Linked DNA regions of Saccharibacillus brassicae. The main gene of each other region encodes a partner of the protein of the gene in region 2 in a complex. Links are inferred from orthologs where the notes say so. Each region holds a gene or a part of one and is shown on either strand. Other genes may lie near its edges. The genes, in order: metK and groL.

Evidence for each region.
Region 1: the proteins of groL (region 2) and metK are in contact, whole or in part, in a cryo-EM structure (PDB 8P4O), measured with the Escherichia coli proteins. The link is inferred for Saccharibacillus brassicae from one-to-one orthologs.

What each region holds. Positions count from the first base shown.
Region 1 is NZ_CP041217.1:1,989,608-1,997,945, reverse strand. Bases 2,804-5,776 are described here. They hold metK (methionine adenosyltransferase), read left to right. Parts: upstream 2,804-3,673; coding sequence 3,674-4,879; downstream 4,880-5,776. Other genes in these bases: FFV09_RS08380 (Ig-like domain-containing protein), read left to right, coding at 5,057-5,776; FFV09_RS08390 (S-layer homology domain-containing protein), read left to right, coding at 2,804-3,465. Also shown: more of FFV09_RS08390, read left to right, coding at 439-2,803; more of FFV09_RS08380, read left to right, coding at 5,777-8,338. UniProt on the Escherichia coli protein: Catalyzes the formation of S-adenosylmethionine (AdoMet) from methionine and ATP.
Region 2 is NZ_CP041217.1:4,025,090-4,033,317, reverse strand. What follows is about bases 1,686-4,548. They hold groL (chaperonin GroEL), read right to left. Parts: upstream 4,000-4,548; coding sequence 2,371-3,999; downstream 1,686-2,370. Other genes in these bases: groES (co-chaperone GroES), read right to left, coding at 4,097-4,378; FFV09_RS16675 (alpha/beta hydrolase), read right to left, coding at 1,686-1,795. Outside these bases: FFV09_RS16680 (phytoene desaturase family protein), read right to left, coding at 1-931; more of FFV09_RS16675, read right to left, coding at 1,019-1,685; FFV09_RS16660 (MogA/MoaB family molybdenum cofactor biosynthesis protein), read right to left, coding at 4,562-5,047; FFV09_RS16655 (5-formyltetrahydrofolate cyclo-ligase), read right to left, coding at 5,117-5,710; FFV09_RS16650 (ABC transporter ATP-binding protein), read left to right, coding at 6,011-7,966.

The DNA.
Region 1 (8,338 bases), 2.0 Mb from region 2 along the record:
ACATCTCTCATAATGAGGAAAAGCGCTAGAAGTTACAGACATTTTAGAAAAACGAAAAAAACTTTTAAAATGCCGCAACTTTATTGTAACCTTCAGCGTCTAATCTATTGAGTGTCAAAACAAGACGCCTTTAGCTCCTGATTTTCCAAAGATTGGCCTTAAATCCGTAAAGTTGTGAGCGCTTGTGCGAAAATGGACTTTACGGCGGTTAGCGACCAATGTATAATACGGGAAGCGGGACTGGGTATCCTTTGTCTTTGCACTTACTTAACTACCGGTTTCAAGTTTCTGTGATACCCGTCACAGACCTTATTTATACTTATTTACCTGCTCTACTCTGGAAAGGGGGTGCAATCAGCGATTGGTAACATGAGCGAATGCGAACCGACTACAGACAAAAAAAACACAGCTTTACTCCAAGGAGGAGAACAAACAAGTATGAAGAAAATTGTATCCCTGGCCCTTTCTACGGCTATGGCTCTCTCGATGTTCGCTTCGGTAACATCGGCAGCAACGCTTACTACGCAAGAAAAGTATAACGCACTGGTTACTCAAGGTATCTTCGCCGGCTACCCAGACGGCAACGCTTACCTCGACAAAGACATGACTCGCGCTGAATTCGCGAAAGTAGTAGCTCTGCTGACTGGTCTGGAAACTTCGACTACTGGCACGAACTCCTACCAGGATCAAAACTATGCGAACGCTTGGTACAAGCCTTTCGTTGAAGCCGTAACGAAAGCCGGCTACATGCAAGGTACAACAACTGGAACTAAAAAACTGTTCAACCCGAACGGTAAAGTAACAGTTCAAGAAATGGCAGCTACACTGGTACGCGCAGCTAAGCTCGAAGTTCCAACTACGGGCATCAACAATAGCGCATCGGCTTGGGCCAAAGGCGAAGTACAAGCTGCAATCAACGCTGGCCTGATCAGCGGAACGTCGAACTTCACGGCAGCAGCAACACGCGGCCTGCTGGTTGACACAGCTTACTCGTACCAAACTGCAGTCGTTAAACCGGCTGTAACTTCGTACGAAGTAACAGACAACGGCGCAACTGTAGTGTTCACGCTGGCTAACGGTGAAAAAGTAACAGTTAAACCTACAACGGCTCTTAAGCCTAACGTAGCTACAACTGTAACATTCACTTACGACGGCAAAGATTACAGCGAAAGCGTAACTTGGAAAGTAACGGACGCTACTAAGGTTGACAGCGCTGCTGCAAGCAACCTGAAGCAAGTAACTGTAATGTTCGACGGACAAGTGGACAAGGTTTCCGCAGAAAACGTCAACAACTACAGCATCCCGGACGTAACGATCGAAAGCGCTATGCTGTCGGCCGACAACCGTTCGGTTACCCTGCTGCTGGCTGACACAGCCAACAACATGCTTACTAACAACCGTCAAACTTCGGTTAAAGTTAGCAACGTGAAGCAAAACACTGGAGCGACTGTAATCTCCGGCACTGTAAACTTCACACCTTCGGACGTAGCAGTTCCAACAATCACTGAAGTTAACGCTCTGGGCACTGGCGCAGTAGAAGTTATGTTCAGCGAGCCAGTTGTAGCTAGCTCCATCACAGTTGCCGGCATCAACATCGACGGCCGCGCAGTAGCTGCAAACTTCAACTACGACTACGACAGAAACTCGGTTGTGATCGAGACTCCTCTGACAGTAGGCGAGCACACAATCAGCCTGTCGGGCGTACGCGATTACTCGGGTCTGGTAATGGCTCCGGTACAACGTACATTCACAGTAGTTGCGGACACGACTGCTCCTACGATCGCTTCGACAACTTCGAACGATCTGCGTGAAGTGACTGTAACATTCAGTGAGCCAGTTCGCAGCATTGCAAGCGCACGCGCTAACAATGTATCGACTCCAGCAAACGTTGAACTGTCCGGCAGAACGGCTAAACTGACGTTCTCCAGCAACCTGAGCTTCTCCGCTAACACGATTACGCTGACTGGCGTAACGGATTACAGCGGCAACGCTGCTCAAACGCTGACAGCTACAGTAACGCCTACACTGGATCTGACTGCTCCTACCGTACTGGGTACTAGCGTTGGTACAGCAAACGGCAACTACTATGTAGACGTTCAGTTCAGCAAAGCTGTAAACGTTGCTGGAACCGAAGCGGGTTCGGCTCTGAACCGTAACAACTACACGCTGAGAAGCACAAGCGGCGCAGTTGTAACGAGCGCAGGTCTGACTAGCGAAGGACATCCGGTTGTAGCTCCTGCAACACAAGGAACGAACAACCGTACCGTTCGCATCACGTTGGGTCCTACAACGGCTCTGACAGCAACTAGCTACACGCTGGAAGTAGCAGGCGTACGTGACGTGACAACGGCTCAGAACATTCTGACTCCGTACAGCGCACAAATCAACCTGACTCAAGCGGCTGCTGCTACCCTGGAACGCACTTGGGTTAGCGGATCGTGGGTATATGTTCAATTCTCCGGTCAAATCGCAACTAGCGGAACAGGGAACGCTTTGGAAGCAAACAAATACCGTCTGGCTAGAGCACTTCAAAACGGTACAGCAGCTGGAACTACTATTCTGACTGATCGCAATGCAGATGTAGAACCAGTAGGTGCAAACACAGTGCGCATCTACGCTAGAAACTTCTTGAACAATTCTGGTTCTGCTACAATTCTGGAAGGACAAGAATTGGTAGCAAGTTATGTAGGTAACACTTCCGGAAACTTCTTCACGACTCCGAACACTGAAGGCCGAGTTGAAGCAAGAAAAACTATTACTAATGCACGTGAATCGATCGGCGCTAACGGAACTCCAAGCGTAGGCAACGATCGCACAGTTGCAGTAACATTTGATGCTCCAGTATCCGGAGCAACAACAAATAATGTTACATTCAACTATGTAAATGCTGCAGGTGTAGAAGCGGTTGCGACTCCTTCTAACGTTGTTGCATCGAACAGCAACAAAACAGTAACGGTTACACTGCCAGATACTGTACCAGCTGATTTCACTAATGGCAGATTGGTATTCAGCACATTGAATGACCAGTTTGGCAACTCGGCTGCTCAAACTGTTCGTGTAACAAATGCAATCAGACCAGTTGGAACAGCAGCAACTGTTACAGCTCGCACTTACGCTAATTCGACAGATACCCTTACAGTACAAATCCCAGTTACAAGAGGCGTATATGTAAACGGTGGTGCTGAATCTGCTGCAAGATTGTTCACGCTCAACCTGGGTACGAACACTCCTGTAAAAGCAACAAGCGTTACTACAGCTAATAATGCTGTTGCAAGCAACACTTTGACAGTAATTTTCAACGTTCGTGATGCCGGCGCAGCTAGCGCTTCCGCAATCATTTCGTTCGATGGAACTGCTAACGCTACAACTAAGCAAATTGGCACATCTTCGGTCGTAAACGCAGATGACAATGCAGCTCTTGCTACCTTCAGCGTTAACGCTACTGTACCAGCACGTCAACAATAATTTCCTAATCTGATTTAATTCTCAATCAGACAAAGTTACGGAAAAACACCCCGGGACGCCGGGGTGTTTTTTTGTTTTATTTGACACCCCATCCCAAATCCGCTACCATTACAACCGAGGATGGAATCATTAACCTTTTCCCGATTGGGAAAGGTTCGTTTTTTGTATACGGGAAATTTTAAGGTGGAATTCAAGGAGGTACACGCTTATGTCGCTTCAAGGACGGCGTTTATTTACGTCTGAATCCGTAACGGAAGGTCATCCGGACAAGATCTGCGATCAGATCTCCGATGCGGTTTTGGATGCGTTTTTGGTTAATGATCCGAATGCCCGGGTAGCTTGCGAAGTCGCTGTTGCGACGGGACTGGTACTCGTCATCGGCGAGATCAGCACGAAATCGGAATACGTGGACATTCCGGCCATCGTGCGTAACACGATCAAGGAAATCGGGTATACCCGTGCCAAATACGGGTTCGATTACAATACGTGCGCGGTGCTGACTTCGCTTAACGAACAGTCGGCTGACATTGCGCAGGGCGTCAATTCGGCGCTGGAGACACGCGATCCCGAGCAAATGAAGCTTGAAACGGAAAACATCGGTGCCGGCGACCAGGGACTCATGTTCGGCTTCGCGTCGAATGAGACGCCGGAACTGATGCCGCTTCCGATCGCGCTGTCGCATCGCATTGCTCGCCGCTTGGCGGAAGTTCGCAAGAACGGAACGCTCGAATACCTGCGGCCCGACGGCAAAACGCAGGTGACGATCGAATATGACGGCGATACGCCGGTTCGTGTCGATGCGATTGTCGTCTCCACGCAGCATGCCGAAGAAATCACGTTGGAGCAAATTCAGCGCGATATCAAAGAACATGTTATTCTGCCGGTTGTACCGGCCGAACTGCTGGACGACGCCACCCAATACTTCATCAATCCGACCGGGCGTTTCGTGATCGGAGGCCCGCAGGGAGACGCAGGACTGACGGGACGTAAGATCATCGTCGATACGTACGGCGGTTATGCACGCCACGGCGGCGGCGCTTTCTCGGGCAAAGATCCGACCAAAGTCGACCGTTCCGCGGCTTATGCGGCCCGTTACGTAGCCAAGAACCTGGTAGCCGCCGGGTTGGCCGACAAATGCGAGATTCAGCTGGCGTATGCGATCGGCGTAGCCAACCCGGTTTCGATCAGTATCGATACGTACGGAACCGGTACGGTCAGCGAAGAGACGCTTGTGAAGCTTGTGCGCAAGAACTTCGATCTGCGCCCGACTGGCATCATTCGCATGCTGGATCTGCGCCGCCCGCTGTACAAGCAAACGGCAGCCTACGGCCACTTCGGACGTACGGACATCGATCTGCCTTGGGAACGTACGGACAAAGCGGAAGATCTCAAAAGCCAGGCAGGCGTCTCTTAAAGGTTCGTTTTCCTGTTCGTTTACAGCGGTCATTACGTGAAAAAGGGTCTCCTTCGGGAGGCCCTTTTTGCGCTGCATCCCTCCACGTCCGCGGGCTGCTTGGCTAATCATTTTCTTGCTCTCTTCCGATATAGAAAAAGACGGTCTGTTACGGATTTCGGAAGGAGAGATGTACGAATGAAAAATAAAATCGCATTGGCCATGGCTTCCTTGATGATGATCAATCTGCTTGCGCCCGCCGCATGGGAAACGATGGGTGGAGCGCAAAGCTCGAATATCGCGGCCGCTGCCGAGGCGGAAGCGACCGCTTCCGTTCAAGTGTATTCGCCCGCCGTCAAAGCGCCCAACGTGTCTTTGACACCCGGGTTTTTGCTGACTTTTGATCGTGCGGTCAAGTTGGCCGAAGGGGCAGCGGACAAAACTTTCGTGTTGAAAAAACAAAGCGATAACACGACGGTACGCACAATCAGAGGCAGAGAACTTCAATTTCAAACCGAAGGGACTCAAGTGGTGCTTCCAAGCGATCAGCTCAAGCTTGAGCCCAACACCGGCTACTATATTTTGGCCGATGCGGGCATACTGTCTCCGGTTCTGAAAGATACGGAGATTCAGCAGGGCGTTTCCGCCAAAGTCTGGACGGGCATTACGAGCGCAATCACCTGGACGTTCAAAACGGGGGCGGAAGCCGATACGACCGATCCCGAATTGACCGCAACGAGCCCGTCGAACGACGAGATCGGAGTGAAAAGCGGCTTCAAAATGGGGTTGGCTTTTTCGGAAGCCGTTGCCGCGGCAGAAGGCGATATTGTCTTGACGCAAGAAGATCCGGCGCTGCCGGATAACAAAGCGATTCTTAAAATTCCCGTTCTCTCGGAAAAGGTAAGCGGATTGGGTACGGCTAACGTATCGATCAAACCGGATGCGGAATTTTTGAAGCCCGGCGTTCGATATCGGGCGCATGTCGATGCCAACGTGTTTGCGGACATGTCGGGACGATTCTACGCCAAGGCGATCGACTGGACGTTCCGAACCGAGTCGGCGAACAACGTGGCACCGACGATTTTAACGCAAAATCCGCAGAACGGCTTGTCGGGAGCAGGGACGGACGGAACGTTGTCGATTCGGTTCAGCGAGCCGGTCGTACCGAATAAAGGGACCGAAGCTTTGCCAAACAAAGGCGGCGTCTCGATTTATCGGCTGAACGACGGTAAACTCATTCAGACGCTGACGCCAAGCGAATTCAAAATGGACAGCGAGACGGGTGCGCAGGCGTCCGCTTCTTACAAAGGACTGGAACGCGGCACGACTTATTATGTACTGGCCGATGCCGACCTGTTCCGCGATTTGGACGGCACGCCGTTCGCCGGCATTCCGACTTCCCGGACGTGGACGTTTACGACGACGGGAGACGCTTTGGCTTTGTCCGCAATGACTCCTCAGACCGGGACGACAGGCGTGACGGCCGGCTCCAACCTGCAGCTGACGTTCAGCCGTAACGTGTATCCGAACAGCGGCACGGGAAGCCTTCGAATCGTCAGAAACGACGGAGTCACGGATACCGTGACGCTGGGCTCCGGACGCATTACCGGCGGCGGAACGAAGACGATGACCATTACGCCGGCGACGCCGCTTGTGAGCGGGTATACGTATACGGTGGAAGTTCCGGCCGGCCTGTTCGGAGATTCGGAAGGCAACGTCTATCCGAAAGCCGGACAGCCTCTGACTTGGAGCTTTTCGACGATGGCGGATACGGGACTGCTGCAAATGTCCAGCCTGTATCCGACCGATCGCAGTACGAGCGTCCCTACCGATGCCAAGCCGACTATCCGCTTCAACCGAAACGTGGCTTTGAGCGGCACGGGGATTACGTTGTATCGCAGCGGAGGAGCGAAGGTCGAAGCGGAAGCTGTCGTCAATCCCGCCAACGCGGCGGAAGTCATCCTCACGCCCAAAGAGAAACTTGCGCCGGGAACGTTCTATTACGTCGACTTGGAAAATGGTGCGGTCAGAGATCGGGTGAATACCGGGATTGCTTTTGCCGGGATCAAAGGGAGCACGTCGTGGAGCTTCCAGACGTCTTCTTCCGACAGCACGCTGCCGGTCATCCAAAGTGCCAAAATGGACAGCCCTACATTGATTCGTCTCGCCTACAACAAGTCGCTGAACGTGTCGCAGACGCCTCTGCTGGCCAGTTACACCGTATGGGTGAACGGAGAGAAGCGTGTGCCGGGCAGCGCGTATATTAGCGGAGACAGCGTGTATATCCGTTTGGATACGGGAATTGCGGTCGGCCAGGACGTGAAAGTGTCTTACGATCCCGGAGTCCGTCCGCTGATCGATTATAACGCGAACGCGGCCGCTTCCCTGTCTTCTTACGCGGTAACGAACGGGATCGACAGCGCCATGCCTAAGCCAAAAGAAGGCAACGTATACGGCAGCATGATTACGTTGATTTTCGAGAACGGCGTTAAAGCGCCTACGTCGCAAGCCGCAAGGCAGTTTACGGTAACGGCAGGCGGACGCAGCTATGAGGTTCGTTCGCTCAGCAGCAGTGCCCAGGCGCTTCTGCTGTATCTGGATGCGGCAGTGCCGGACGGAGCCGTCGTAAAAGTGAACTACACGCCTGCCGGATATCCGCTGCAGGACGTGCTGGGTCAAAATATCTCCGCCTTTTCCGACTTCAGCATTCGAAACCTGATGGATACCCGTCCGCCGGAGTTCGTGAATGCGGAACTTGCCGGCACGGAGTTGGTCCTGAATTACAACGAGACGCTCAGAACGGACGCGCTGCCGACCAACAGCCAATTTTCGGTACTGTCGGGCGGCAACCCGGTATATGTGAACGGAGTCAAAGTTACGGGCAGCCAGGTTCGCTTGACGCTTGCTTCTTCCTTGATCGCAAACGGAAATATCACGGTATCGTATGTTCCGGGGACGTTGAAGCTGGCCGACCTTAACGCCAACGCCGCCGGTTACCTGAATCTCCAACCGGTCGATGCGGCTTCCGGCACCAGCGGAATTCGTACGGCGAGCGGGAATGCGGGACAGGTCGCGGTAACGTTCACCGGTTCCCTGCTTACGCCGGCAGAAGCGGCTTACAAGCAGTTTTCGGTTACGGCGGACAACAACGCACTGGAAGTGACTTCGGCTTCGTTCGCGGGCAGCACCCTGACGCTCAAACTCGGAACCGAATTAAAAGCCGGGCAAGTCGTTATGTTGTCCTATATGCCGGGCGGAACACCGCTCAAGAACGTATCGGGAACACCGGTCATCGGCTTCAACCGCATGCCGGTACAAAACGTCACCGGAACGACGAAGGCGACAGATCCGGCGACTACGCCCGCAGCGGACGGATCGATTCTACCGGCATCCGAATTCGGCAAGGAAATGACGATTCTTGCGCGCTCTGCGGCCGTTTCGTCCGATGCGACTTCGGCGCTCAATACGAATACGCACCGG
Region 2 (8,228 bases):
CGGAACTGGCCGGTTCGAATTTTTTCTTCAATTTGCCGACAAAATCTTTGTCTTCTTCCAGCAGCCGTTCGTACACCGGAATGACTTCCATATTGGAAACGTAATAGTCCGCGGTCAGCTTCGTGCCGTCCGGCAGCACCGCTCCCGTAATCTCGCCGTTCTTCTTCTCCAGCTTGGCGATCGGGGTTCCGAGATGGAACTGGACGCCGACTTCTTCGGCCAACTTCACCAGACCGTCCGCCAGTTTGTTCAACCCGCCGGGTACGTACCAGACGCCCTGATCATGCTGCATATAGATCATCATGTTCAACACGGCCGGCGCGTCGTAAGGCGACGAACCGACATATTTGATAAAGTAGGACAGCATATCGCTGAACTGCTTGTTGCTGATCCGTTTGTCGATCGCTCCGCGCACGGTCGAGAACAGATCGAAATTACGCAAAGCGCCGAGCAGCGTCGTATGTTTCATGATCTCTCTCGTCGAATCGACGCCATGCTTGAAATACGTTTTATCCGTCATGTCGTACAGCTTTTTGGAATAGTTCAGCAGATCCTGATACTCGCGCATGTCTTTTTCGCTCAGCACGGTGTTCTTCTCCTGCATTTCCCGCAAATCTTCGTACAGATCGATAATATTGCCGTCCGGGAAAAACGAACGCCATTGATGATCCAGCTTTTCGGTCCGCACATAATCCTGCATTGATTTGCCGCTGGCCGTGAACAAATCTTCGAACACCCGGGGCATGGTCAAAATGGACGGGCCCAGATCAAAGCCGAAACCGTCCTGATCCAGCCGGTTCAGCTTGCCTCCGATATGATCGTTTTTCTCGTACAAAGAGACGCCGTATCCGGCTTGTGCCAGCGAAATCGCGGCCGAAAGTCCTCCAAGTCCGCCTCCGATAACCAGTACGTTTTTGTTTGTCGTTTTCACTTGTCGGGTTTCTCCTTCCGGTAAATCGAAAATGGGGTTCGTTGCTGCGCCAAGCAGGCTTGCACCTTACGTTATTCTACACGCCGTTTATTGGGCCGTCTCCCTAATTTTGCGGGCGATCAACTCCCACGCTTCTTCCGCTTTTTGTCTCGGACCCAGATGGGTAAACGCGTGTTTGCAGTCTTTGAACAGCTTTTGCTCGACAGATACGCCGGCTTCCCGTAATTTCTTCGCATAATGTTCCGCTTCCGGCCGGAAGGCGTCGAATTCCGCGATAACGATAAAAGCGGACGCCAATCGGTCGCTGACGACAGCCCGAACCGGGGAAGCGAGCGGATGCTCCGCCTGGCCTTTGCGCGGCACGTAGCACAGGTTCAAAAAATGGGCGGCTTGGGGATACCGCGCACGCCACAGATTCGGTTCCGGTTTATGCGAAAAAGGAGTGGCGAAATCGAGCATCGGGCAGGACAGCATCTGGAGCAGCGGCTGCTGTTCTTCTTTTTGTTCCAGATACAGACAAAGCGCCGCGGCCAGGTTAGCCCCCGAACTTTGTCCGCCGACCATCATTTTGTCCGCATCGATATTCAATTCGCCGGCGTTCTTCTTGATCCAGCGGAACACTTCATACACCTGCTCGACCGGGCCGGGAAAAGGGTACTCCGGCGCTTTGGCGTACTCCACGTTCGCGATCACGCAGCCGGTCCGGTTGGCCAGGTAGCGGCAGTACGGATCGTCCATCTCTTTGTCGTGCATAATGAACGCTCCGCCGTGAAAATTAACGTACACCGGAAGACTGTGCGACTCGGTATTCGAGGGATAATAGAAGGAAATATCCGCGGTTTTGACAGAAGTTTCGACCTGCATCTCTTTTTTGTCTTGTACGGGCTCACTCGGGAGCATCGGCGTCCTCTTCGCCTGATTGGGCAGGAGACGAAGGCACCTGGCCGCCATAAGGGTCAACACTAGCATTACCTCGCTTTGTACGGTTTGAACTTCAACGTCGATCGTGGCCAACATTTGTTCTCTATCGCTATTACCCTTTATTCCATTAAAGGTACTAACATAGCAAAAAAAAAAGCCTGCTGCGGGCTGGAACCCGAGCAGGCTTTCGCTTAGGCGGCGATTTATTAATTTCAATTTTAATCCTGTTTCTTATGCTATATTCATACCAAGAAAAGAGGGATGCCATGAAACGGAATGCCATGATCAGCAATCTGATTTTAACGTTTTTAACCAGTCTTTTGATCGCTTATGTGCTAGGACGAACTTTGACGCTCGCTTCCGTACTCGTTTCCCTGCTGGCTGCCGGGGTCGTCGCTTTGGGTTATCTTTTTGTGTATATACTCCAAAAAAGGAAAGCTAAAAAAAAGGAAAAAGGCTCCCGAAGGAGCCTTTAAACCAAGGTGGAGCAAGGTCAAGCAAGGTTCCGGGCGAACCTGTTACATCATGCCGCCCATACCGCCCATGCCGCCCATATCCGGAGCCGCAGCGCCGGCCGGTTCAGGCTTGTCGGCGATAACCGCTTCCGTCGTCAGGAACATAGCCGCTACGGAAGCCGCGTTTTGCAGAGCGGAACGCGTGACTTTCGCAGGGTCTACGATGCCCGCTTCGAACATGTTGACCCATTCGCCGGTAGCGGCGTTGTAGCCAATGCCCACTTCTTCTTTTTTGAGACGGTCCACGATAACGGAACCTTCTTCGCCGGCGTTAGCCGCGATCGTACGGATCGGTTCTTCCAGAGCGCGCAGAACGATGTTGACGCCCGTTCTCTCGTCGCCGGTTACCGTCAGAGCCGCTACGGCTTTGTAGACGTTAACCAGAGCCGTGCCGCCGCCGGATACGATACCTTCTTCAACGGCTGCGCGAGTCGCGTTCAGCGCGTCTTCGATGCGCAGTTTGCGTTCTTTCAGTTCCGTTTCCGTTGCCGCGCCGACTTTGACAACCGCTACGCCGCCGGCAAGTTTAGCCAGACGCTCCTGCAGTTTTTCTTTGTCGAACTCGGAAGTCGTTTCTTCCAGCTGCGAACGAATTTGGTTCACGCGAGCGTCGATGTCGGTCTTCACGCCGGCACCGTCCACGATCGTCGTGTTTTCTTTCGTTACGCGAACCTGGCGAGCCGAACCCAACTGCTCGATCGTCGTCGCTTTCAGTTCCAGACCGAGCTTCTCGGTGATCACTTGTCCACCGGTCAGAGCGGCGATATCCTGCAGCATCGCTTCGCGGCGGTCGCCGAAGCCCGGAGCTTTGACGGCAACGGCGTTGAACGTGCCGCGCAGTTTGTTCAGGACGAGCATCGGAAGCGCTTCGCCTTCGATGTCTTCAGCCACGATTACGAGTGCGCGGCCCTGCTGAACGATTTTCTCAAGCAGCGGCAGAATTTCCTGCGTCGTGCTGATTTTCTTGTCGGTGATCAGGATGTAAGGGTTGTCGAGAACCGCTTCCATCTTGTCCGTGTCGGTAATCATGTAAGGGGAAATGTAGCCGCGATCGAACTGCATGCCTTCCACGACTTCCAGCTCCGTTGCGAATCCGCGGGATTCTTCAACGGTGATAACGCCGTCTTTGCCCACTTTTTCCATCGCTTCGGCGATCAGTTCGCCAACTTCTTCGTCAGCCGCGGAGATAGCCGCAACCTGGGCGATCGATTGTTTGCCTTCGATCGGCTTCGCGATGTTCTGCAGTTCGATGACCGCAGCTTTGACCGCTTTGTCGATGCCTTTGCGGATAACCATAGGGTTTGCGCCGGCCGTTACGTTCTTGAGGCCTTCGCGGATCATCGCTTGAGCGAGAACGGTAGCGGTTGTCGTTCCGTCACCGGCTACGTCGTTCGTTTTCGTTGCGACTTCCTTGACGAGCTGGGCGCCCATGTTCTCGAAAGCGTCTTCCAGTTCGATTTCCTTCGCGATCGTCACGCCGTCGTTCGTGATCAGCGGGCTGCCGAATTTTTTCTCCAGCACCACGTTGCGTCCTTTTGGACCGAGCGTTACTTTTACCGCATTTGCAAGTGCATCTACGCCGCGAAGCATCGAGCGACGGGCTTCTTCTCCGAACAGAATCTCTTTAGCCATGGTCGAATAACCTCCCTGGGATATGGAATTGCGATGCTGCGTTCAAGACGCTGCATTCAATCACTTTCGTTCAAAAAACGTATGTGTAAGGGGACATTTACGCCAGGATGGCGTGGATGTCGCTTTCTTTCATAATCAGGTATTCTTTGCCTTCGTATTTCACTTCGGTGCCGGCATATTTGGAGAACAGTACCACGTCGCCTTCTTTCACTTCGAGCGGAGTACGAACGCCGTCTTTGAGGGTTCCGCTGCCTACGGCAACGACTTTACCTTCCTGCGGCTTTTCTTTCGAAGCATCCGGAAGCACGATACCGAACGAAGTCGTTTCCTCCTGCTGGATCGCTTCTACGAGTACGCGTTCACCTAACGGTTTGATCATGAAAAATAGCCTCCTTGTAAAGGTTAATTGAAGTGTTGAATCTTCTTCGTTAGCACTCGACAACGCCTAGTGCTAACAGCCAAGTCTTATATTACTAGTCTCGCCGCAAAATTTCAAGTCCCCCCCGCACAAAAAAAGACACCCCGCATGCCTGGGGCCGTCCTTCTTGTTGCGTGCCCGGGATTACTGCCGGTACTGCCCCGTCACCATCAGCAGCGCTTCCGGCAGTTGGTCCATGATGGCCGCCAGGTTCTCGTGCACGCCTTTTGGCGTGCCGGGCAGATTGACGATCAGCGAACGGCCGCGAATGCCGCAGATGCCGCGGAACAGCATCGCCGCCCGGTTCTTGTGCATCACGTTCATCCGCATCGCTTCGGCCATGCCCGGCACTTCCCGCTCGATGACCCGCTTCGTCGCCTCCGGCGTCACGTCGCGGTTCGCAAGCTCGGTGCCTCCGGTCGTCAGCACGAGATCCGCCTGGAAATAGTCCGTCATTTCGATCAATGCCGCCACGATCTCGTCCGACTCGTCCGGCACGATCCGGTATTCGATAATTTCGCCGCCTACTTCTTCCTCCACCAACTCCCGGATCACCTGCGCGCTCGTGTCCTCACGCTCGCCTCGTGCTCCCTTATCGCTGGCCGTCAAAATTGCCACTTTCCACAGCATGGGGTCACCTCTTCTCATCCATCGCTCTTCTTGCGTCCGTTCCTATCTATACGACCGAAGCCGCTGCCGTCAGACCAGGTCCTGCGTACTGTTCATGCCCGACGGCACGATCAGAAGTTCTATCCGGAAATCGTGCGGTTCCATCGGCACTTCCTCCACCGTCTGCTCGGCAAAAGACAGCGCCCAAATGCCCGGGCTTGCGCCGCAGGCTTCGAAACGCTCCATCAGCCGGTCGTAAAACCCGCCTCCGTAACCGACGCGCCCGCCCTTGAAGTCAAAAGCCAAGCCCGGCACAAACATCACGTCGATGCTGCCGAGCCGGTCTTCCGGCCATTCGGGCAGATGCTCCTTCGGCTCGGGAATGCCCCAGCTGCCGGACGCCTCGTCTGCCGCGCTCTTGAGTTCCAGCAGCCGCATGCGGCGCGTTCCCCGCTCGATGCGCGGCGCAAGCACCGTATCCCCGCATCCGCGGCATGTCTCCAGCAGCGGACGGATATCCAGTTCTCCGCGGTAAGGCAGGTAGCCGAGCACGACCAGAGGAGCCCCTTTGCGCTCGCGCAGGGCGTCCAGCCGATCGGCGGCATATTCGCAAACGACGGAAGAAGCCTCAAGGCGCAGCGATTCGGGCAGCTCCGCTCTCACCCGTTCCATTCGAAGCCGCAGCTCCGTCTTGTCCGGTAAAGGTTCGATGCCGCTCGCCTCCCGTATTCTCTTCTGTTCTCTTTTTTGTTCTCACATGCTCAAGTTTATCATTGTTTTGCGCAAATAACCACCGCTGTAGAGGCTCTGCGAAGCCCCCGGAGGCTTTTTCCCCAAAAAACTTTCGCGCCCCGATCGCCGCCAATTTTCCGGCCGCGCCGCGCCCGCGAACCGTTTGCGCATGTCCTCTTTGGTTTTTTCACCTTTCTACGGTAAAATGAAATCACAAAAGACCAATTTGATAAGCGCGGAGGACTTCGAATTATGCTGCTGCAAGCAACGGGAATCGCAAAAAGATACGGCGTCCAGAGCATTCTGGAAGGCATTACGTTTCAAATACTGGAGCGCGAGCGCATCGGCCTCGTCGGTGTCAACGGCGCGGGCAAATCGACGCTGCTCAAAATTTTGGCGGGCGAAATGTCTCATGAAGAAGGCCAGATTTTCAAAAACAAAGAAACAACCATCGGCTACCTGGCCCAGAACAGCGGGCTGCAGTCGGATCGCACGATCCAGGAAGAGATGCTGGACGTGTTCGCCGACCTGCTGGAAGCCGAGCGGGAAATCCGCGAGATGGAGCTTGCGATCACCGAAGGCTCTTCGCACTCCGAGCAGGACAAAGCGTACCAGGATCTGCTGAACCGCTACGCCATGCGTTCGGACTGGTTCCGCGACCACGGCGGCTACGAGATCGGCACGAAGATCCGCAGCGTGCTGCACGGGATGGGCTTCGGCGATTTCGATCCTTCGACGATCGTCTCGACGCTCAGCGGCGGACAGCGGACCCGGCTCGCGCTGGCGAAAATGCTGCTGCGCGGACCCGACCTGCTCATGCTCGACGAACCGACCAACCATTTGGACATCGAGACGCTCACCTGGCTCGAAGATTATTTGCGCGGGTACGACGGCGGCCTGCTGATCGTATCCCACGACCGCTATTTCCTCGACAAGACGGTCACGGCGATCGTGGAGATCGAACGCCACCGGGCGCGCCGCTATACGGGCAACTACAGCCGGTATACCGAGCTCAAAGCGGCCGAGTACGAAGCGGACCTCAAGCAGTTCGAGAAGCAGCAGGGCGAGATCGCGAAGATGGAAACTTTCATTCAGCAAAACATCGTCCGCGCTTCCACGACGAAGCGGGCCCAGAGCCGGCGCAAAGCGCTGGAAAAAATGGATCGGCTCGACCGGCCGGCCGGCGATCTCAAACGCGCCAACTTCTCGTTCCAATCGGCATATTCGTCCGGCAAGGACGTGCTGCACGTGGACGGCTTGTCCGCGTCCTATGACGACGGCGACAAGCTGTTCCGGCAGACGTCGTTCGCGCTCAGCCGCGGCGAGACGGTCGCGCTGATCGGGCCGAACGGCGTCGGCAAGTCGACCCTGCTCAAAGCGCTGATCGGCCGGCTCAAGCCGGACGAAGGCCGGATTACGTGGGGCGCCAAAGTCCAGATCGGCTACTACGACCAGGAGCAGGACACGCTCAATCCGCAAAATACGGTGCTCGAAGAACTGTGGGGCACGTATCCGCATATGGAAGAAGCGCGGATTCGCACCGTGCTCGGCAGTTTCCTGTTCAGCGGCGAAGACGTGCTCAAGCGTATCTCGGCGCTCAGCGGCGGGGAAAAAGCGCGCGTCTCGCTGGCCAAGCTGATGCTGCTCGAAGCGAACACGCTCGTACTCGACGAACCGACCAACCATTTGGACCTGTACAGCAAAGAAGTGCTGGAGTCCGCCCTGATCGATTTTGACGGCACGCTGTTGTTCATCTCGCACGACCGTTACTTCCTGAATAAGATGGCCGAACGCGTGATCGAACTGAGCGCAAACGGCGTGACCAGCTACCTCGGCAACTACGACGACTATGTCGACAAAAAGCAGGAGCTCGAAGAGATTGCCCAGGAAGCGGCGCTGTTCGGCGGGAAAAGCAAGTCCGCGGCCGCCCAGGCCAGCGAAGCCGACGAGTCCAAAAACACGCAGGCCGTGTTCGAGGAGAGCAAGCAGGCCAAGCGCGAAGAACGTGCCCGGCAGCGCCGCATGGAACAGCTGGAGACGCTGATCGCGGAACTGGAGAGCGCCGTAGCCGCCCTTGAACTGGAGTTGACACTTCCAGAAATTTACGAAGATTACATGGCTATTCAAGAACGTCAGACGCAGATCGATACCCACAAAACGCAGCTCGCTGCCGCTTACGAAGAATGGGAAACGCTCGCGGCGGAATAATTTTTTTGTCAATACGATTTTTCGCTTATCCCTGTTATCCACCGTGTTATCCACAGAAACAGGTATGAATTACGAATTGAACCGGCCCTCAGGGTCGGTTTTTTGCTTTTATACCGCCTATTTTCGCTCCAAACCAATTTTATCCACTTTTTCGTCCACATTATCCACAGATTACGACCTTCCGTTTTGAAAAACATATCCCCTTTTGCATAAAAATCGAAGCAGGCATTTGGCGCGGGATTGCAGCACTTACCCACAAACG